One region of the Micromonospora sp. C28ISP2-4 genome, then DNA from elsewhere that is predicted to be linked to it. Evidence: riboswitches for the same ligand, from Rfam matches in the RefSeq annotation. Region 1 holds a riboswitch; each other region holds the start of a gene.
What was found. A riboswitch is a leader RNA that binds a small molecule or an ion and turns the genes downstream of it on or off. The one in region 1 is predicted to bind cyclic di-AMP.

Region 1 (7,037 bases):
GGTGGGCGACGCGCACGACATGACGCCGACGCTGGAGAAGATGTACCGGGCGATGGGCCAGGAGGTGCCGCGGGTCAAGCGGATCCTGGAGCTGAACCCGGCCCACCCGCTGGTCACCGGGCTGCGCAAGGCGCACGGGGAGGGCGGCGACACCGCCGCGCTGACCGAGACCGCCGAGCTGCTCTACGGCATGGCGTTGCTGGCCGAGGGCGGCGAGCTGGCCGACCCGGCCCGGTTCACCCGCATCCTCGCCGACCGCCTCGCCCGCGCCCTCTAGATGTAAGGAAGGGCCCCTTCTTAACGCCCAGGCGTTAAGAAGGGGCCCTTCCTTACACTCCGGGGTAGAGCGCGGCCACTCCGCCGGACAGGCCGGCCTGGACCCGGCGGGCGACGTCGTCGGCGAGGATCTCGTAGCTGTCGGACTCGATGCCGTCGGCCGCGAGCCGGGCCACGTCGGCCGGGTGGGCCTTCGGTCCGGGTACGGCGGCGGCCATCTCGGTGTCCATGTAGCCCACGTGCAGGCCCGCGACGCGGACGCCCCGGCCGGCCAGCTCCAGGCGCAGGGCGTTCGTCATCGACCACTCGGCGGCCTTCGCCGCGCCGTACGCGCCGACGCCGGGGAACGTGAACCAGGACAGCGCCGACAGCACGTTCAGGATCGTGCCGCCGCCGTTCGCCGCGATCCGGGGTGCGAACGCGCGCACCACCGACAGCGTGCCGAGGTAGTGCGTCTCCAGCTCCAGCCGGATCTTCTCGAGGTCGCCGTCGAGCAGGTCGGTGCCGGTGCTCACGCCGGCGTTGTTGGCCAGCAGCGTCACGTCACCGGCCCGCTCCGCGGCGGCGGCCACCGAAGCGGGGTCGGTGATGTCGAGGCGTACCGGGGTGACGCCGGGCAGGTCCACGGTGTCCGGGTCGCGGGCGCCGGCCCAGACGGTGGCGCCGCGCGCGACGAGTTCGGCGGCCAGGTGCCGGCCGAAGCCGCGGTTGGCGCCGGTGACCAGGGCGGTGCTTCCAGCGATCTTCATGTCTCGCTCCGAGGTGTGGGGAAGAGGTCAGGCGGACAGCAGGCCCGGACCGGGCAGGACGGCCAGCTCGCCGGGCGGTACGTCGTGCCCGGCGTCGCAGCGCAGCTGGGCGTGCACGGCCGCGCCGCACTCGTCGTGGGCCAGCCGGACCGCCGGGCCCGCCTCGTCGGCGGCGTACGCGTCGCCCCACTGCCGTAGCGCGACCAGCACCGGGATGAGGTCGCTTCCCTTTGCCGTGAGCACGTACTCGTCGCGGGTGCGCTGCCCGGGCTCGCGGTAGGGACGCCGGTCGAGCAGCCCGTCGGCGACGAGCTGCTTGAGGCGTGCGGCGGCCACCGGCTCGCTGACGCCGACCCGCCGGGCGAAGTCGTCGAAGCGGCGGGTGCCGAACGACGCCTCCCGTAACAGGAGCAACGTGGTGCGGTTGCCGACCACCTCCAGCGCCCGGGCGATCGAGCAGTTGGCGGTGGACCAGGAGTCACGCTGGGCGAGGAGGTCCGTCATGGCGTCGACGGTACCCTCTGGCTTAGGGTTACAGAAGTCAGCTACCTCACAGCTGGCCGGGGAAGAATCCGTGCCGGGCCAGCGGCTCGACGATCTGGTGCTCCTCGTACGACAGGTGCGACAGCAGCGTGTCCGTGAGCAGGTCCACCGCCTCCTGGAGTCCGGTGAAGTCGCCGGGCCGGCGGACCAGCTCGACGAGCGCCCGGTCCACGCTCTCCACCACCCCGTGGATCACCACGTGCTCCTCCTCCAGGCGGTCCAGCACCGCTGCCAGCCCGGCCTCGGAGCGGCGCAGGTGCGGGAAGATCGAGGCGTCCTCCAGCCCGTGGTGCTGGGTGACCATGGTGCAGTAGGCCGCGCAGTACGCCCCGAGCGTCCAGTTGTTCTGCCGCATGGTCATCTCGTTCAGTGCGGCCCGCGCCCGACCCGGCGTGACCGAGCCCTGCTTGACCTGTTCCAGCAGGTCGCGCACCTGGGCCAGCTCCTGGCGCAGGTGATCGTGCACGTCCACCAGGTGCTGCCCGGCGGCCTGTCCCCGGGCCGGGTAGACGTGTCCGGCCGGTGGCGGCGGGGCGCTCGGGCGGGTGGACTCGTCCCAGGGGCGGCGCGCGCTCAGGCGTACCCCCGGGTCGGGGGTGGGGGTGACGCCGAGCGTGCTCGGGCCGGCGGCGGTCTGCTCGTCGGGGGCCGCGCGGTCGTCGCCACCGCCGGGCGCGGTGCGCTCGGCGGCGACCAGCTCCCGCACGGCGGGCGCGACCTCCTGGCCGAAGATCTGGATCGCGCGCGGTTCGTCGCTGCCGAGGATGAACGTGGTGATGCCGTGCTCCAGCGTGAGCCCGGCCAGTTCCTCCACCCACTGCTCCGGCGGCCCGGCCAGGAAGCCGGCCGACGAGCGGGCGAACGTGCCGGTCACGTTGAGCATACGGCGGATCGCGGCCGGGTCGCGCCCGGCCGCCTCCGCGCCCTCGTCGACCAGCTTGTTCAGGGCGGGCAGCTCGTCGGGGCCCTTCGGCAGGTAGGACAGGGACGGCAGCCAGCCGTCCGCGGCGCGGCCCACCAGGCGCAGCATCCGCGGCTTGTAGGCGCCGACCCAGATGCCGACCTGGTGCGCGGGCGCCGGACCGCGCTTGGCGCCCACCACGCGGTAATGCTCGCCGTCCACGCGGATCATGCCGCGCCGGTCGGTGTCCCAGACCTCGCGGATCACCCGGATCGCCTCGTCGAGGGCGTCGACGGCGGCGCCGGGGGACAGGCGCCGCCCGCCGGTCGCCTCGATCGCGTCCCAGAACGCGCCCGCGCCGAGTCCCAGCTCGACCCGGCCGCCGGTGAGCAGGTCCAGGCTGGCGATGCTGCGGGCCAGCACCACCGGCTGGCGCAGCGGCAGGTTGAGCACGTTGCCGGCCAGGCGGATGCGCTCGGTGGCGGCGCCCACGTAGGACATGAGCGTCCACGTGTCCAGGAAGCCCGGCTGGTACGGGTGGTCCTGGAACGTGACCAGGTCCAGCCCCACCTGCTCGCAGAGCCGGGCGAGCGCCACCACCTGGTCGGGCTGCCCGGCGGCGGGGGTGAGGAACCCGCCGAAGGTCAGCTCGTGTCCGTGATCGGTCATCCGTCCCGCCCTCCCGTGATCTTGCCTGGCCCTGCCACCGTAGCGCCGTCACCGGTAGCCCGGCCGGGTGAAGAGCGTCACAAGAAGTGGACGATCGTCGCAAAACGCTCCTAGCGTCGGTTTCGTTCGCAGACGCGGACACCGCGTGCCGGAAACGCCAAATCCCGCCGCCGGCCCCGGTAACCGAACCTCGCGCGGGAGCGGGGGAACCACACGTTCCACGGTGCATCGTCACCTCGGGGTGAAGCCGCCACCGGCGGCCGGGCTCCTCGGCCCGAACCCGACAGCTCACCTCGTCGGCGTGGAGGAATCCACATGGCAACTGAATACTCAGCCCGAAGCCGCCGTACCGCGCTCGGAGCGGTGGTGGCCGGCGCCGCCGTCGGCGCCGCGGCCCTGTTCGGCCCGGCTGCTCCGGCCAGCGCGGGCGTCAACTGGGACGCGGTCGCGCGCTGCGAATCCGGCGGCAACTGGAAGATCAACACTGGTAACGGCTACTACGGCGGGCTCCAGTTCTCCCGCGCCACCTGGAACGGCTACGGCGGCAAGAAGTACGCCGCCCGCGCCGACCTGGCCAGCCGGTCCGAGCAGATCGCCGTCGCGGAGAAGGTGCTGCGCGGGCAGGGCATCGGCGCGTGGCCGGTCTGCGGCAGGAAGGGCGGCTCGGCGAGCTCCGGGTCGGCCGCGGCCGGCGAGCGGGCCACCACGAAGGCCGTCCCGCGCAAGGCCGCCCCGAAGCGGGCGGCCACGCGTAAGGCCGCGCCGCAGCGGCCCGCGACGAAGGCGGCGCCACAACCCGCGACCGGCGCCGGGACGTACGTGGTCCGGCGCGGGGACACGCTGTCGGAGATCGCCGTGGCGCAGCACGTCGACGGCGGCTGGCGTGCCCTGCACGAGCGCAACCGCGCAGTGGTCGGTGACGACCCCGGCCTGATCTTCCCCGGTCAGCGGCTGCGCCTGCGCTGAGTGGCCCTCGAACGCCCGGCCGGCCCGTCCGGCCGGGCGTTCGCTCCGTCCGCGACACGCCGCGTCGCCGGTGTCCGGCCTGCTCGCGGTGCCGGGGCGCGGCCCGCGACAGCGGGTGACCGCGATTCGTCGGAGCCGGTTGCTAGGGTCACGGTGCTCGGCTAAGACGTGAAGAAGGCGCGGAAATGACCAACGACCCGTTCTCGGCGGCCGCGAGCCTCGACGAGCTGCTGACCCGCACGCAGCAGGCGCTCACCGCGATGCGCTCCCGGGCCTCGGCGCACGCCGACGGCGAGCCGGGCGACCTGCTCCGGGCCGAGGGCACTGCCGCCGGCGGGCGGGTCCGCGCGGTCGCCGTCCAGGGTGGCCGGCTGGATTCCGTGACGGTCGACCCGGAGCTGGCCGGTGAGCCCCTCGACGTCCTCTGCGGGCATCTCGTCGCCGCCGCCAACGCCGCGCTGTCCGAGCTGGACGACCGGGTCAGCGCGTCGGCGCGGGCCGACGCCGACGCGCTCGCCGCCCGGCTCGGCAGCATGGGCGATCAGGCCGAGCTGTTCGGCCGCGCGATGCACGAGGCGGCCGCGCGGATCCACCGCGACCGCGGCACCCCGTCCCGGGCCGGGCGCCCGGCCTGACCCGACCGCACGCGCCCCGGCGCGACGCGGCGCCGCCCCGCACGCGGCGCCGACCACGCGCGACGCGGCGCCGACCACGCGCGACGCGGCGCCGACCACGCGCGACGCGGCGCCGGCCTGACACGAGGAGGCGGCCGGCCGCCGGGAGGACGACGACCGGCCGCGCCACGCCACGGTCAGCTCACTGTGACCGCGGTGTCGTCGACGACGAAGGACGTCTGCAACGAGCTGTCCTCCACGCCGCTGAACGAGATGGTCGCCGTGGTGCCCGCGAGTGACGAGATGTCGAAGGACCGCTGCACGTAGCCGGTGGCCTTGTTCAGGTTGGAGTAGGTGGCCAGCGTGGTGCTGCCCGCCTTGACGGTGAGCTTGTCGTACGCGGTGCTGGTGGTCGACTCCGCGCTGTCGACGTGCAGCCAGAAGCTCAGCGTCGCCCGGCATCCGGCCGGGATCGTCACCGACTGGCTGAGCGTGTCGGTGTGCGACGAGCCGTACCCGTCCAGCCACGCCTTGTACGAGCCGCCGTGCGCGGCCTGGCCGCTGTCCGTGGTGATGACGCCGGACGAGGCGCTCCAGCTCACGTTGCCCGACTCGAAGCCCGGGTTGGCGAGCTTGTTGCCGGAGCAGCCGCCCGACGGCGGGGTGGTCGTGGTGCTCGGCGTGGGCGTCGGGGTGCCGCCGGCGCAGGTCGGCTCACCGGACTGGGCCGGCACGCTGACGGCGGTCCACGCCGCCTTCACCGCGTTGAACTCGGCGCAGCTGCTCGGGTAGAGGTTCTTCGCCGCCTGCAACGTCCACACGCGGTACTTCAGGTAGGACGAGGACGACGTCTTCAGCAGCATCGCGTTGTACATGATCTTCATGGCCTTCTGGATGCCGAGGCCGGTCACGCTGCTGCCGTTGCAGGTCGAGCTGGACGGCTGCCCGTTGGTCGGGCTGCTGCCGTTGGCCAGCAGGTAGAACCAGTGGTTGCCCGGGCCGGCCGCGGCGTGCACCTCGGTCGACGGGATGCTGCTGGAGTAGCAGTTCGGGTCGCCGAGCGCTGACGGGTTGTACATGTTGCGGATCGGGCCGGAGCCGACCAGGTTGATCTTCTCGCCGACCAGGAAGTCCGGCGCGTCGTAGCTGGACGGCTCGTTGGCGAACCACTCGGTGGCCGCGCCGAACGTGTCCGCCACGAACTCCTGCGTGCCGCCGCCGGAGATGCCGCCGGGGGTGTTGTCGTCGATGCCGTGGCCGATCTCGTGCGCCACCACGTCCAGCGAGCTGATCCACTGACCGGCGGTGTTCTTGCCGATCTGCACCTGGCTGCCGTCGTAGTAGGCGTTCTGGTCGTTGAGGCCCACCCGGATCGGCCAGTAGCCGCCGTTGCCGTTGGCGCCGTTGCGGCCCAGCCACTGGGAGAGCATCTTGTGCTCGGTCTGCGCGGAGAACAACGCGTCCACGCAGCCGGTCTCCTTGTTGGTGGCGGTGCCGTTGCCCCACACGTCGTCGGAGCCGCTGAACGTGGTGTTGTTCGCCGCGTCCTGGCAGCTCAGGTTCGTGACCGTCGGGTCCTTCATGGTGTACGTGGAGCCCGACTGGGTGGTGTTGAGCGTGAGCGGGCTGGGTCCGTTCCAGGCACCGGTGCCGGTGCCGCGCACCACGTGCTCCTGCTTGCGCAGGACCGCGCCGGTGCGGGCGTCGACGTCGACGGTGAGCCGGCTGGGGCCGTCCGCGCCGGTGCCGCGAACAGTGGTCTCCCAGGCCAGCGCCGGTGCGGCGCCGAGCGTGTAGACCACGAGCGTGGTGCCCTCGACCGCGTTCACGGTCTTGAGCTGGGCGCGCGCCGTCTTCGCGGCGGCGCCCCGGGTCAGCGCGGGAGTGGTGGCGAGGGCACCGATGGGCCGCTGCTGGGCGACCGAGGCGTACTTCAGGTTGCCGGCCGCGTCCGTGGCGAGCACGAAGTCGCCGCCGACCACCGGAAGGCCCTTGTAGGTGCGCTCGTAGGGCACGTACTGGGTGCCCTCGGAGGAGATGACCGGCTTCTGGACGAACGCGTCGTCGGAGCCGGCCTGCAGGTAGGCGGGGCGGTTCGCGACCAGCGCGCGGGCCGAGTCGGCGGCGGTCGCCCGGGCCTGCGCCGGGTCGGGGGCGGCGGGTCCGGGTGGCGCGGCCTGCACGGCGGCGGCGGTGCCTGCGGCGAGCAGGCCGGCCGCGGCCGCGCCGGTGAGCGCGGCGAGGCGAGGTGAGAGTTTCACGGGGGTGTGCTCCTGTTCTACAGGCGCGCCGCACGGAGCCCGGTGGGGACGGGCGGCG
Region 2 (7,037 bases), on a different contig from region 1:
GTACGGCTGCTGGTCGCCGGAGGCCACCGCCGCGGCAGCGGTGACGTCGTGCCCGTGCACCGGCTGCCCGCTGATGAAGCGGCGGTTCCCGGCGAGCAGCTCGGCCAGCGCGGCGCGGGGAGTGCGGGCGGTGAACGGCATGCCTCCCAGCCTGGTCACCGATCCGACCTCGCGGGGCCGGACGGGAATCTTCTCCGAAGGCCGGTTGCCGTGGTCTCATGGCGGGTAACGCCGGTGTCACCGCCGGGTCATCCGGTGGACATGCACCGGCGGGCCCGGGAGGTGGACGATGCCGGACCTGGAACTGCGGCTCCCCGACGACGTACGCCTGCACGTCAGCGTCACCGGGCCGGTCGACGCCGAGGTCACCGCCGTCCTGCTGCACGGCTGGACGCTGGACGGGCGCAGCTGGCACCGTCAGGTCGCCGAGCTGCGGGAACGCTTCGGCGGCCGGGTCCGGGTGGTCACCTACGACGCGCGCGGCCACGGCCGGTCGAGCTGCCTGGCGCTGCGCGACGCCACCCTCGCCCAGCTCGGTGACGACCTGGCGGCGGTGGTCGACGAGATCGTCCCGTCCGGTCCGGTCGTCCTGGTCGGGCACTCGATGGGCGGGATGACCGTGATGGAGTACGCCCACCGCCACCCCGACCGGTTCGCCGCGCGTACCGCCGGTCTGGTCTTCGTCTCCACCACCGCCGAGGGGCACACGCACACCGCGTACGGCCTCTCCCCCCGGATCACCAGGCTGATCCGCCTGGCCGAGACCACCGGCGCCGGGGTGCTGGCCCGCTGCGGCGGCTGGCGGCCCCCGCACGCGCTGCTGCGCGCGCTGCGCCCGAGCATCCGCTGGATGCTGTTCGGCGACCGCTGCGACCCGGCGGACATCCGGCTGGTCACCTCCGCGGTGGCCCGGGCCACGCTGCGCTCGATCGGCGGTTTCCGCGCCTCGATCGGCGCCCAGCACCGGCTGGAGACGCTCGCCGCGCTCGGCGGGCTGCCGGCCGCCGCGCTGGTCGGTGACCGGGACCGGCTCACCCCGCCGCCCTGCGCCGAGTCGATCGCGGCGGCGCTGCCCACCACGGAGCTGACCGTCTGCCCGGGCGCCGGGCACATGCTCATGATGGAGCGCCCCGACGCGGTGAACGCCGCCGTCTCCGGCGTGCTGGACCGGGTGCTGGCCGGCCGCCCGGCGACCCGCCGCTGAGCGTCCCCCGCATCCGAGCGGCACCGACGTACGCCACGTGCGCGGCATGCCCCGGCGTGCCGGTTGCCGGCGGCCCGTACCCTCATTCAGCCCGTCGTGCCCTCCGAACACAGGAGCATCCGCGTTGACCGACCAGACCACGCTGGACCGGGAGATCGCCGCTGAGCAGCGCCACCTCGACCGGGTGTACGCCCGGCTGGCCGAGCTGCGCCGGTCCGCGGCCGAGGCCGAGCGGGAGGGCTACCGGCTGGCCCGGGTCGGCAACTTCGGCGCGCTGGTCGAGCGGGACGCGATGGTCTTCCACGCCGCACAGCGCCGGCACGTGCTGGACGCCGAGCACGAGGGGCTGGTGTTCGGCCGGCTGGACCTGCGTACCGGGCAGGTGCTGCACGTCGGGCGTCTCGGTGTGCGGGGCGTGGACGCGGAGACGCTGGTGGTGGACTGGCGGGCACCCGCCGCCGCCGCGTTCTACCAGGCCACGCCCGCCGAGCCGCGCGGCGTGGTGCGCCGGCGCACGATCCAGTCCTCGGCCGAGAAGGTCACCCGGATCGAGGACGACCTGCTGGACCCGGAGGCCGCCCCGCCGGACATGGCGGTGGTCGGTGACGGGGCGCTGCTGGCCACGCTGTCGCGGGCCACCGGCCGGGGCATGCGGGACATCGTCGCCACCATCCAGCGCGAGCAGGACGAGGCGATCCGCTCCCCCGGCAACGGCGTCACGATCGTCTCCGGCGGCCCGGGCACCGGCAAGACGGCGGTGGCGCTGCACCGGGCCGCGTACCTGCTCTACTCCGACCGGGCCCGGTACGCCGGCGGCGGCATCCTGGTGGTCGGCCCCTCCGGCGTGTTCGTCGAGTACATCGCCTCGGTGCTGCCCTCGCTGGGCGAGGAGACCGCCACGCTGCACTCGCTCGGCTCGCTGTTCCCCGGCCTGTCCGCGTCCCGGACCGACCCGCCGGACGTGGCGGCGGTGAAGGGGTCGCTGCGGATGCGCCGGGTGCTGGAACGCGCGGTACGCGACGCGGTGCCGGACTCCCCGGCCGAGCTGCGCCTGCTCTACCGGGGCGAGCTGCTGCGCCTGGAGCGTCCCGCGCTGGACGCGGTCCGGGACCGGACGCTGGCCCGTGGCGCACGCCGCAACGAGGTACGCCGGGCGGCGTTCGACGCGGTGCTCGCCGCGCTCTACGCGCAGGCCCGCACGCTGCGGGTGGGCCGGCTGCCGGAGCAGCCCGCGTTCGAGGACGAGATCATCGAGCGGCCGGAGTTCCGCGAGTTCCTCAAGGCGTGGTGGCCCCGGCTGCATCCACGGCACGTGCTGGACTGGCTGGCCCGCCCGGACCGGCTGCGCCGCTACGCCGGTGGGATCCTCTCCTCGGCCGAGATCCGGCTGCTCGGCGACGCGTACCGGAGCCTCGCGACCGAGGGGCTGACGGTGGCCGACATCGCGCTGCTGGACGAGCTGGACGCGCTGCTCGGCAAGCCGGTGCAGCGGGCCCGCCCCAAGCGCGACCCGTACCAGCTCGCTGGGGGTGTGCGTGAGCTGAGCACGTACGCCGACCGGCAGCGCGCCGCCCGCGCGGCGGCGCGGGAGCGTCCGGCCGACTACCGCGACTACGCGCACGTGGTGGTGGACGAGTCGCAGGACGTCTCGCCGATGCAGTGGCGGATGATCGGCCGGCGCGGGCGGCTGGCGTCCTGGACCGTGGTCGGTGACCCGGCGCAGACCGCCTGGACCGGCGACCCGCAGGAGCTGGACCGGGCCCGTGACCAGGCGCTGGGCCGGCGTAAGCGGCACCGCTACGAGCTGACCACCAACTACCGCAACTCGGCGGAGATCTTCGCGGTGGCGGCGGCGGAGATCCGTCGGCTCTACCCGGACCTGCCGCTGCCCGACGCGGTCCGGTCCACGGGCGTGCCGCCGATCGAGCGCACGGTGCCCGCCGCCGACCTGCCGGCGGCCACCGTCGAGGCGGCCGAGGCGCTGCTCGCGCAGGTGGAGGGCACCGTCGGCGTGATCACGCCGGTGCCGCGCCGCGACGAGGTGGCCGGCTGGCTGGGCGCGCTCGGCGCGGGCCGCCTGCAGGTCGTCACCAGCCTCCAGGCCAAGGGCATGGAGTACGACGGTGTGGTGCTGGTGGCACCGGGCGAGATCCGGGCGGACCCCGGCTCGGGCGTCCGCACGCTCTACGTGGCGCTGTCCCGGGCCACCCAGCGCCTCACCACGCTCGACCCGGTGGGGTGACCGGCCCCGCCGCCACCCACAGTTCACTTGCATACATAGCGATGTGAACATACATTGGGCCGGGCCGGTACGGGGCAGGAAGGGTGTTGGCGTGGGCGCAGGTCATGACCACAGCGGCGCGGTGGCCAACGCGGCGCACCGCCACCGGGGCCGCCTCTGGGCCGCCTTCGCGCTGCTCGCCGCCCTGATGGTGGTCGAGGCGGTCGCCGCCTTCACCACCGGCTCCCTGGCACTGCTCTCCGACGCCGGGCACATGTTCACCGACGTCCTCGGCATCGGCATGGCCCTCGCGGCGATCACCGCCACCCGCCGCGCCGGCACCGACCCGCAACGGACGTTCGGGCTCTACCGGCTGGAGGTGCTCGCCGCCCTCGCCAACGCCGTACTGCTCGGCGCCGTCGCGATCTACGTCCTGGTCGAGGCGGTGCGCCGCTTCGGCGAGCCGCCGGAGGTGCTGGCCGGCCCGATGCTCGTGGTGGCGGTGCTCGGCCTGCTCGCCAACATCGTCGCGTTCGCGCTGCTGCGCGCCGGGTCGAAGGAGAGCATCAACCTGCGCGGGGCGTACCTGGAGGTGCTCGGCGACCTGCTCGGCTCGCTCGGCGTGATCGCCGCCGCGCTGGTCATCGCGCTGACCGACTGGTGGTGGGCCGACCCGCTGGTCGCCGTCGGGATCGGCCTGTTCATCCTCCCGCGCACCTGGCGGCTCGGCCGGGCCGCGCTGCGCATCCTGGTGCAGGCCGCGCCGGAACACCTCCAGGTGACCGCCGTGCACGACCGGCTGGCCGCCGTACCCGGCGTGGCCGAGGTGCACGACCTGCACGTCTGGACGCTCACCTCGGGCATGGAGGTGGCCTCGGCGCACCTGACCACCGACCCGGGCGCGGACCCGGCCGGGGTGCTGGCCGCCGCGCGGGCCGCCCTGCACGAGGACTTCTCCATCGATCACGCCACGTTGCAGGTCGAACCCGGAGCGTCGGCCGGAGTGTGCGGACAGACCGAGTGGTGATTAGGACACACTTAAATCACTGTGGCTAATGTAGTCTTATGCCGGTTTTGCCCCGCCTAGTGGCACTGCTCCACAGAGCCGCGCCCGGGCAGCGCCGGTAGTCTCGGTCGCGACCGCACCCGCGGGCGCCACCGGCCCCGGTGGGGCGGCCGTCGCCTAATCGTCCGCAGGGACGAGCCGGGGAACCACGTACGTGGGGTGCATCCGCGTCAGCGGTAGGGATCTTCCGTCCCGAACCCGTCAGCTAACCCGGTCGGCGCTGACGGAAGGACGTGTGAATGCCCCCAGTGGCACCTGTACGAAGGACGGCCGCCCGGTTGGCGGCCCTGCTCGTCGCGACGCTGACCCTCGGCGTCGCGACCGTTCCGGCCTCCCCCGCCTCGGCGGCGCCGGCGACCGGCCTGCTCGCCGCCGCGCCCGGCGACGACGAGGGCGGCACGCCCGAACTGCGTGCCCAGCTCGACGCCGCCAGCAAGGGCTGGCTGGAGGCGAAGGCCGCGCTGAACCGGTCGGTGAGCCGCCAGAAACAACTCAACGAACAACTCAAGACGGTCGGCGCCGAGCTGGCCGTACGCGACGCCAAGGTCGGCGAGATCGCCGCGGTGGCCTACCGCAACGGCCGCCTGGGCACCGCCGGGGCGCTGCTCGGCAGCAGCAGCCCGGAGGGCTTCATGGACCGGGCCGCCGCACTGGAACAGGTAGCCGCGAACGAGGACCGTACGCTGCGCGACCTGATCACCACCCGCGACGAGGCCACCCGCACCCGCGCCCAGCTCGACGGCGAGATCCGCGAGCAGCGCAAGCAGGTGACGGTGATGGCCAAGCGCAAGGAGCAGGCCGAGCGCGCCCTGGAGGTGGCGAACGACCGGGCCTCACGCAGCAGCAGCGGCGGCGGCAGCGTCCAGGGCACCTCCAGCAAGAACGCGAAGCCGGCGCCGCGCAACTCGGACGGCTCCTGGCCGTCGGAGTCGTGCAGCGTCAACGACCCGACCCCGGCCGACGGCTGCATCACGCCGCGCACGCTGCACGCGCTGCAACAGGCCAAGGCGGCGGGCTTCACCCGGTACGTCTCCTGCCACCGGCCCAGCGGCTCGGGTGAGCACCCGAAGGGACGTGCCTGCGACTTCGCCGCGCAGAAGAACGGCTTCGGCGGCGTGGCCACCGGCGGCGACCGGACGTACGGCAACAACCTGGCCGCGTACTTCGTACGCAACGCCGACCCGCTCGCCGTGCTCTACGTGATCTGGTTCAAGCAGATCTGGCTGCCCAGCAGCGGGTGGAAGTCGTACAGCGGCGGCAACGGCGACCCGTCCAGCGACCACACCAACCACGTGCACCTGTCGGTGTACTGAGCGCCCTGCGGGCCGGCCGGATCAGGCCGGCCGGCCCTCCAGGGTCGCTCCCAGACGCGCCGCCAGGCCCAGGTGAGCCGCCCGGGCCTGGCGGAACGCGTACCCGAACAGCGGCGCCGGCGCGGTGAGCGTGATCTCCACGTCGATGCGTACCGTGCCGTCGGGCTCGTCGCGCAGCCGGGTGTGGTTGCGTACCGTCGTGGCGGGCTGCTGCCGCGCCACTGTGACGACCTCGTCCTCGCTGGCGATCAGCACGTCCGCCTGGTACGTGACCGGGAAGTGCAACGGGCCGAGCTGCAGCCGGTCGGTGATCGCGTAGCTGCCCAGCGCGCCCGGCCGGGACGGCAGCTTCCGGACCCGGACGATCAGCGGATGCAGCTCACCCTGGCGGCTCAGGTCACCCAGCAGGGCCACCGCGTCGGCCCGGCTGCACCGGGCCTGCACGGTGTAGCTGAAGCTGTCGCTGCTCTGCAAGCGGGCCCCCTCGCCGTCGTGCGTCGCGACGATCGTCCCGTACCGACGCCGGACTGGCAACGGGTAGAAGGTCCCCTGGCCGCAGGGCATGTGAACGGCGCTCAGGCGCCGGGCAGCACCTCGGGGGTGTCGTCGGCGAACCACGGCTCGGGCGCGCCGAACAGGCCGAGCAGGCCGGTCACCCAGAGCTGCCGGTGCACGAACCGGCTCGGCTCGGTGACCACGAGCTTGACGCCGCTGACCTCGCAGGTCTGGAAGCCCGCGACCATGGCGCTGATGCCGACCGAGTCGATGAACGTGACGAGCCGCATGTTCAGCTCGATCCGCGAGGGGCGACCCTTCGCGAGCACTTCGGCGATCGCTTCCCGCACCTCGTACGCGGTGTCGACGTCGATCTCCCCACGGGGCGCGATCTGGACGACACCACCCGGCCGCACCGACTTCACGATCGACAGGCTCACGCGAGCACCTCCACTCGCCCATGACGGGCGCCTCATCAGTACGCGGGCCGCGACCGAGCGTATTCCTCCGACGGCCCGGTCGCCACCCCCCGGGATGAGCAATTCGCGAACTGGGCACACCTGGGCGTACCCAATCCGGACCTCCGGGTTCCAGTTTCCCCTTCAGGGCGGACCGCGGCCAGCCGTGTGGCCGGGCGGGCCCGCCGATCCGCCGACCAGGGTAGCTGGCGCACGCACGTCCCGTGGGCACCGGTCCCGGCGCGTTCGGGTGGTTCGTCCCGTTCGTTGCCCGGGCCGC
Region 3 (7,037 bases), on a different contig from region 1:
GCACGTCGACCTCGGTGTCGTACATGGTGCGGCGTTCGGCCCGCCAGGGCACCTCGTGGCGCAGCGTGTCGAGCACCTCGTCGGAGCCGCGCACCCAGCCGGGCAGGTGGTCGACCCAGGCGCCCCGGCTCAGCTCGTGCCGGCGCAGTGCCCCGGCGAGCGGGCCCAGGGTCGGGCCCTGCTCGGCCAGGTCGAGCATCGAGGGCTGGTACGCGTCGGACACGCAGCCGATCGTACCGTGTTCTCGAACAGGCGTACGACGGTCAGCGCCGCAGCATCCGGCGGACCTTACCCGGGACGGCCTGCTTGATCCGCTCCCGGAGCTGCTGCGAGCGCAGCGCGTCGATGGTGGTGGTGAGCTTGGCGTTCTCGTCGCGCAGCCGCTCGATGCGGGTCAGCAGCTCGGCCGGCGTGGTGGCGGCGGCGGGCCGGACGGCCGGGGGGAACACCGTCTCGTTCACCTGCCGGTCGAAGCGCGCGGCGCTGTCGCCGTCGGCGAACGAGGTGCCGAGGTCGTGCTTGGCCAGGAACGCGGTGATGGTCTCGAAGCGGGCCTTGTGGCCGTCGTTGAGCGCCGTGTAGTCGGCCTCGGCGTAGAGGTCGGCGGCGTCGACGTCGGCCGGCACGTCCCGCATGATCCGGTGCGGGATGCCGAAGTAGCGGGCCAGTTCCAGGGTGCGCGAGTCGTGCGCGAACAGGTAGCCGGGTGTGCCGGCGACGAGCGCCGTGATGGTGCCGTGGATGCGGGTGCCGAACGCGAAGTCGTACCCGGACAGGTGCGACATCCAGGTCCACGGGTCGACGAACATGCGCACCTTGTCCTCGGCGAACAGCGGGTGCGAGGTGTGCAGCGGGATGTCGCTGCTCTGGCCGCGGTGCTCGGGCGCGTCGCCGTAGAGCAGGGTGCCGAGCGTGCGCAGGTCCTGCGGCACGTAGCAGAGGTTCGGGTAGCGCTCCTGGTGGTGGCGGACCACCGAGGCCATCGAGCGGACGTACGGGGAGATGGTGAGCGCGACCTTCGAGTCGGCGGTCAGCTCCGGGCGGGTCTTCTCCAGCTGGAACGTGTCGCCGTGCAGGAACATCGACGGGCAGCCGATCTGCTCCACGGCGGAGAAGCCCAGCGCGTTGAGGTAGCTCTCGGTCACCTCGCCGCGTACGCCGATGCTGTGCGACCGGTCCAGCACTGCCTTGCAGAACGCGCGGACCGGCTCGTCGATCGGCCGCAGGTACTCGCGGTCGCCGTCCACGTTCGTCTGCACGCCGACGCCGAGCACCACCACCGGGATCTTCAGGCGCTCGATCAGCCGGGTCAGTGGCGTGAGGCGGTGCACGAAGCTGCGGCGGAACGCGTTGGCGAGCGGAATGACGAAGACGTCGTGCCGCTCGTTGATCTCGTCGGCGAGGCGCGGGTCGGCCGGGGTGCGGGTCGGTGTGATCTCGGCTGTGGAGGTGGCGAGCAGCTTGTACGCGGCATGGCTGAAGACCAGGTTGCCGCTGTTGTCCCCGATCCAGTTGCCGGCGAACGTCTCCTCGGGCGTGAGGACGTCGAAGGGGCCCTTGCGGGCGCGGAGCAGGATCCGCTGGTGCATCCGGTTCGCTCACCTTCCGTACGGCACGGCGTGCGGGCGGGAGCCGGGTGGGTGCCCGCGCGTGCAGGAACGGAAATCCTATCCGCAGTCCGTGCGGAGCCGGGCGGACGTCGGCTCGCCGGGAACGTCCCGGTTCCCCGGGGTAGGGTGCCCGGAATGACCAGCGCGCCGACCGTCACCCGTGCCCCACGACTGCCGTCGCTGACCGGATTGCGGTGGGTCGCCGCGCTCCTGGTCTTCGCCTTCCACGCCGGCACCATGGGGATCGTCGCCGAGCCGCACCTGAAGACCGCTGTGGACAAGGCGTTCAGCCTGGGCCTGTCCGGCGTCGAGTTCTTCTTCATCCTCAGCGGGTTCGTGCTGGTCTGGTCGTACCGGGACGGGGAGCGCGCGTGGACGTTCCTGCGCCGCCGGTTCGCCAAGATCTACCCGAACCACGTGGTGACGTTCGTCGCGGCGCTGGCGATCGCGGCCTGGTTCGCCGACCCGGTCGTGCCGTGGGCCGCGATCGCCAACTTCTTCCTGGTCCAGGCGTGGATCCCGCTGGGCGGCTACTTCTACAGCGTCAACAACGTGAGCTGGTCGCTCTCCTGTGAGCTGGCCTTCTACCTGTGCCTGCCGCTCGTGGTGCCGTGGTTGCGAAGGGCCCGTACCGGCGTGCTGCGGACCGTGCTGGTCGCGGCGCCCCTGCTCATCCTGGCGTTGTGGCCGGGTCAGCGCCTCGTGCCGGAGGAGCAGCGGTGGTGGTTCACCCAGATCTTCCCGGTGACCCGGTCGCTGGAGTTCTGGATGGGGGTGGCCGCGGCCGAGCTGATGCGCCGGCAGCGCTGGCGCGGCCCGAATCTCGCCGTCGCCACCGGGCTGTTCGTCGCCACGTGGGTGGTCGCCGCGCTGTGGATCCCGGCCGAGTTCTGGGCGGCGCTGCTCGCGGTCGCGTACCTGCTGGTCATCGCGGCCGCGGCGGATGCCGACGTGCGCGGCCGGCCCACCCCCTGGCGGTCCCGCGCGATGGTCTGGCTCGGTGAGGTCTCGTTCGCCTTCTACCTGGTGCACGTGCTGGTCATGGTCACCGTGCTGCGGCTGACCGGGCATTGGGGGACCGGGCTGCCCGGCTGGCGCGGCCCGGTCGCGGTGCTCGGCTTCCTGGTGGTCACGCTCGCGCTGGCCGCCGCGCTGCACCGCTGGGTGGAGACACCGATGATGCGCCTGCTCGGTCCGTCCCGCCGGGCCCGCGCGGCGTCGCGCGTACCGGCCGTCGCGCCGGCGGTGCCGGCTCCGCGCGGGTCCGCCGAGGACGCCGCCGGCCCGGCCGCCGACGGCGGCTCGACGTCCGTCGCCGGTCGGGCCGAGGGCATCGAGTACGCCGGGCGGCGTCGCCCGGACTGACACGCGCACACGTCGGCCGGTAGGTCCGCGACACGCCGTGCGGCGGTGCGTTCGTGGGGGATCGGCGGTAATTTGTACCCGTGCTTCCGATCGCGCTCACCTGCCCCGTGTGGTGGGTGGCGCGCTGGACCGCCCGGATGCTCGCCAGTCTCGCCGTGGTCGTCGCCTGTTCGTTCGGCGCCGCCACGCTGCCGGCCGGTGTCGCCGCTGCCGCCCCGGCTCCGGCGGTCGCCGCCTCGGCGTACCCGGTCGCGGGCGCCTCGACCGCCGCGCGGCCGGAGGTCGACCGCGTCGCGGAGCGGCAGGTCGCTTCCGCCGCTGTCCCGGCGCCCGCTCCCCGGGCGACCGTTCCGGTCGTGGCGGAGCCGGTCCCGGCCGGACGGGCCGCCGCGCCGGCCGGCCCGCGGGCCCCGCCCGCCCGCTGACCCGCCCACGGGCCGCGCCCGTGTTCCGCACCCACTCGCACGTCATCCCCGCACCCGCCCCGGTGGCCTTACCGGCCCACCCCGGCCAGGTCGTGCGGGTCCTCCCGCCAGGTCCTTCCCGTGAGGTGCCGACCATGTCGCAGACCGCTCTGTACCACTTCCTCACCTCCGTGCCCGAGGCCGCCGCCATCTGGTCCTTCCTGCTCCTGCTCGCGCTGGGCCTGCTCGCCGCGCTCGTCGCCCGGCCCGAACGCGACCCCGCGCCGGAGACCGCCCCCGACCCGGCCGACGCCGACGCCGCCGGCCGCGAGGACCTGATCCGGTACGCCGAGGAGGTGGCGGTGGCCGCCGCCGGGGCCGCCCAGACGGCCCGTCGCCGCCGGGAGCGGTGGCTGGCCGCGCAGGACGAGGCGGACCGGGCCTGGACCGCGTACGACGAGGCGGACGCCGCCGCCCGCCGCCTGGCCGGCGCCGCCGCGCTGGCCGCCCCGCGTACGCCGCGAACCCCGGCCGAGTACGCGGCCCGCGAGCGCTGGCTGCACCACGCCGCCATGACGGCGCACTGGCGGGGCGACCTGACCGCCCGCCAGCTCGCCGACGTGCTGGCGGGCCGCAACGGGTGGGATCCGCGCCGGCACCCGGCCGAGCAGGAGATCGTGCTGGCCCGCACCGTCCGGGACGGGCGCCGGGCCGGATGGGAGAGCGCCGCCGCACGGGAACGGGCGGCGTGGCGGGACGCGGAGCTGGCCGCCGAGGCCGCCAGCGCGCTCGCCACCGAGGCGTACGAGGCCACCGTGGCGCTGCGGCCCGCCCCGGCGTACCGCAGCGCGACGCCGAGCACCCTGCCGGTGCCCGCGGCGGTCCGGAACGCACGCTGGCGCCCCGCCCGGGTCGGCTGAGACGACCGTCTCGACCGAATCGTTACCCGGAACGTGGTGAGCCCGGTCGCCCGGGCCGCCGAAACGGGCGTCCGGCGCAGAACAGGTCATCGAGTCGCGCAATTGCCAGGTCGGCGCTGGCCGTATGTCCGCTTTCCGCCGCCGGGTGCCGTCGAAACTGCTTGTCCCATTGAGTGAAGTCAGTAACCGGGTGTTCCGAAATCGGTTACCCCGGATCACGTTTACGCAGGTGGGAGCGCTTGGCATGGGACATACCCGCCGGTAGTGTCGGCGCGTCCGATGCGGTAATCGATCGCCGACGGCGACGCCGCACCGACCCGCCTAATCGTGTTCCACGAACCGGGGACCCATGAGCAACATCGGGGTGAATCCGCGAGCCCACGGCCCGCGGTAGGGCGTACTTCCCGCCCGAATCCGTCAGCTAACCCGGTCGGCGGCCACGGAAGGAGTACCGCTCTTGCCCACCCCTCGATCGTCCCCCCGCCTCCACGGCACCGCGGTGCCCGCGCTCGCCTGACGCGCGACCGGCCCGCCCCCTGGGCGCCCGGCATCACGGGCGTTCCCGATCCCCCGGCCATCCGGCCCCGCCAGCACGTGTGAGTTCCTCCGCGTGCCGGGCCGGCTTGCGCCGCTCACGCCCCGTGGAGGATTTCGTGAAGCACCACCTGAAGCGTCAGCTGCGACGGATCGTCACCGAACGCCCGTACCAGATCGTCGCCGGATCGGCCGCCGCGCTCGTGCTGGCCGCCGGCGCCGGCACCGTCGCCACCGCCGGTGACGACGCCCCGGCCCAGGAGAACACCGCAGCGGTCGCCGATCTCGGCGCCGCCCGCCTCGGCGAGCAGCCGGCCAGCCGCGGCGAGGCCCGCATCGCCGTACCGCAGGCGTCGCCAAGCGCTTCCGCCGCGCCCAGCGCGTCGCCGAGCGCCTCCCCGTCGAAGACGGCCACTGCCGACCCGGACACCACGGCGAAGGCCAAGCCGAAGCCGCCGTCGAGCAAGACGCTCGACTACGACTACCAGGCGCAGATCAACTACTTCTACTGCGGTCCGGCCGCCGTGCGCAACGCGCTCAGCGCCACCGGCATCGAGCGCAGCCAGGACGCGCTCGCCGCCTCCCTCGGCACCACCGAGATGGGCACCAACTCGGCCGAGGACACCACCCGCGTGCTCAACCAGCAGGTCAAGGGCAACCCGTACCGGACCCGCATGATTCCCGGCACCGCCACCCCGGCCCAGATGGACCGGCTCCAGGCCGACGTGGTCGAGGCGATCAGCAACGGCCGCGCGATCGTCGCGAACGTCGCCGGCACGGCCACCGACACCAACGGCGGCTGGCACTCGTTCCCGGGCGGCCACTACGTCGCTGTGGTCGGCTACAAGAACGACGGCCGGACGGTACGCATCGCCGACTCGGCCGACCCGTCGCTGCCGTCGTACTGGGTCACCACGATCGGACCTGGCGAACTGGGTCTCCACACGCGGCCTCCGCCTGACCCCGACCCTCCCGCCCCGCCCCTCCGCCCTCCCTCGACCCGCTGATCTTGCACTTGTGGCCCGGTCACAGCGGACAAAAAGCCGGGCATCCTGGGGGCCGCAACTGCAAGATCAGGGTGCGGGCGGCGCGGAGGTCGGCGAGGGCTCGCTCTCGCGTGTCCGGGGCGGGCGGTGGCAGACTGCGCCAATGGGCGATGCGACGGGGAAGCGGCACCTGGTTCTCCTGCACGGCATGGGCTCCACCGGCGAGGTGTGGCTGCCCTGGGCGCCGCTGCTGGAGCGCCGCTGGCCCGGCCGCTGGCTCGCCCCCGACCTGGCGGGACACGGCTGGTCGCCGCCGCTAGACGGCTACTCGTTCGACGCCCTGGCCCAGCGTGTGGCCGACGGGCTCGGCCCGGTCCGGCTCGGCCCCACCGACCGGCTGGTGCTGCTCGGGCACTCGCTCGGCGGGGTGGTCGCGCTGGCGCTCGCCGCCCGGCGGCGGGGTCTGCCGGTCGACGCCGTGGTCGGGCTCGGCATCAAGGCGGTCTGGTCCCCGGCCGAACTGGCCAAGTCGGCGGAGCTGGCCGCCCGGCCGGTCACCTGGTTCGCCACCCGGGACGAGGCGGCCCGCCGCTACCTGCGGGTGTCCGGGCTCGCCGGGCTGTTCGCGCCGGACCATCCGGTGGTGGAGGCGGGGCTGCGGCGTGAGGACGGCCGCTGGCGGCTCGCGATGGACCCGGCCGCGTTCGCGGTCGGGGAGCCCCGGCTGCCCGCTCTGCTGGCCGCCACCGGCGTGCCGGTGCTGCTGGCCCGGGGCGAGCTGGACCCGATGGTGACCGACGCGCAGCTCAAGGAACTGGGCGTGCCGGTGGCGACACTGCCCGGGCTGGGCCACAACGCGCACGTCGAGGACCCGGAGGCGGTGCTCGCCCTGCTCGACCCGTACCTCTGAGCGGCCGCGCCGACCCCCGCCGGCCCGGCGGGAGGCCGGCGGCGTCCTAGGCGGTGCGCGGCGCCGGGACCGCCCAGTCCGGTTCCAGCTCGCGGCGGGCGGCGGTGAGGAACGCCTCGGCGTAGCCGTCGGCGGGGAAGTCGCCCAGGTAGCGGGTCCGGGCCGCCCAGCGCTGCGCCGCCTTCGGGTCGGCGTCGAGCAGGTCGGTGAGCACCTCGTCCACGTTGGACATGTCGCGCCGCAGCACGTAGCCGGACGCCGCGAGCGGGAACCGCTCGACGAAGTGCTCGCCGTCGGCGCCGGTGTCG

Region 2: another riboswitch for cyclic di-AMP. It lies ahead of Q3W68_RS27555 (hypothetical protein); the one in region 1 lies ahead of Q3W68_RS17140 (transglycosylase family protein).
Region 3: another riboswitch for cyclic di-AMP. It lies ahead of Q3W68_RS14590 (C39 family peptidase); the one in region 1 lies ahead of Q3W68_RS17140 (transglycosylase family protein).

Annotation. Positions count from the first base shown of each region.
Region 1 covers NZ_JAUMKG010000004.1:209,849-216,885, forward strand. Annotated here, with positions in the region: gene htpG (molecular chaperone HtpG) at 1-277, shown strand, start outside; gene Q3W68_RS17125 (SDR family oxidoreductase) at 330-1,025, opposite strand; gene Q3W68_RS17130 (helix-turn-helix domain-containing protein) at 1,053-1,529, opposite strand; gene Q3W68_RS17135 (LLM class flavin-dependent oxidoreductase) at 1,576-3,138, opposite strand; cyclic di-AMP (ydaO/yuaA leader) riboswitch at 3,310-3,455, shown strand; gene Q3W68_RS17140 (transglycosylase family protein) at 3,454-4,104, shown strand; gene Q3W68_RS17145 (YbaB/EbfC family nucleoid-associated protein) at 4,290-4,739, shown strand; gene Q3W68_RS17150 (M4 family metallopeptidase) at 4,916-6,979, opposite strand.
Region 2 covers NZ_JAUMKG010000010.1:28,203-35,239, forward strand. Annotated here, with positions in the region: gene Q3W68_RS27535 (carbonic anhydrase) at 1-141, opposite strand, end outside; gene Q3W68_RS27540 (alpha/beta fold hydrolase) at 290-1,204, shown strand; gene Q3W68_RS27545 (AAA family ATPase) at 1,329-3,446, shown strand; gene Q3W68_RS27550 (cation diffusion facilitator family transporter) at 3,538-4,452, shown strand; cyclic di-AMP (ydaO/yuaA leader) riboswitch at 4,596-4,726, shown strand; gene Q3W68_RS27555 (hypothetical protein) at 4,731-5,804, shown strand; gene Q3W68_RS27560 (SRPBCC family protein) at 5,826-6,278, opposite strand; gene Q3W68_RS27565 (STAS domain-containing protein) at 6,380-6,739, opposite strand.
Region 3 covers NZ_JAUMKG010000003.1:270,716-277,752, forward strand. Annotated here, with positions in the region: gene Q3W68_RS14565 (alpha-ketoglutarate-dependent dioxygenase AlkB) at 1-223, opposite strand, end outside; gene Q3W68_RS14570 (polysaccharide pyruvyl transferase family protein) at 264-1,589, opposite strand; gene Q3W68_RS14575 (acyltransferase) at 1,746-2,975, shown strand; gene Q3W68_RS14580 (hypothetical protein) at 3,056-3,400, shown strand; gene Q3W68_RS14585 (hypothetical protein) at 3,535-4,299, shown strand; cyclic di-AMP (ydaO/yuaA leader) riboswitch at 4,608-4,750, shown strand; partial or broken gene Q3W68_RS14590 (C39 family peptidase) at 4,941-5,784, shown strand; gene Q3W68_RS14595 (alpha/beta fold hydrolase) at 5,983-6,729, shown strand; gene Q3W68_RS14600 (CDP-glycerol glycerophosphotransferase family protein) at 6,776-7,037, opposite strand, start outside.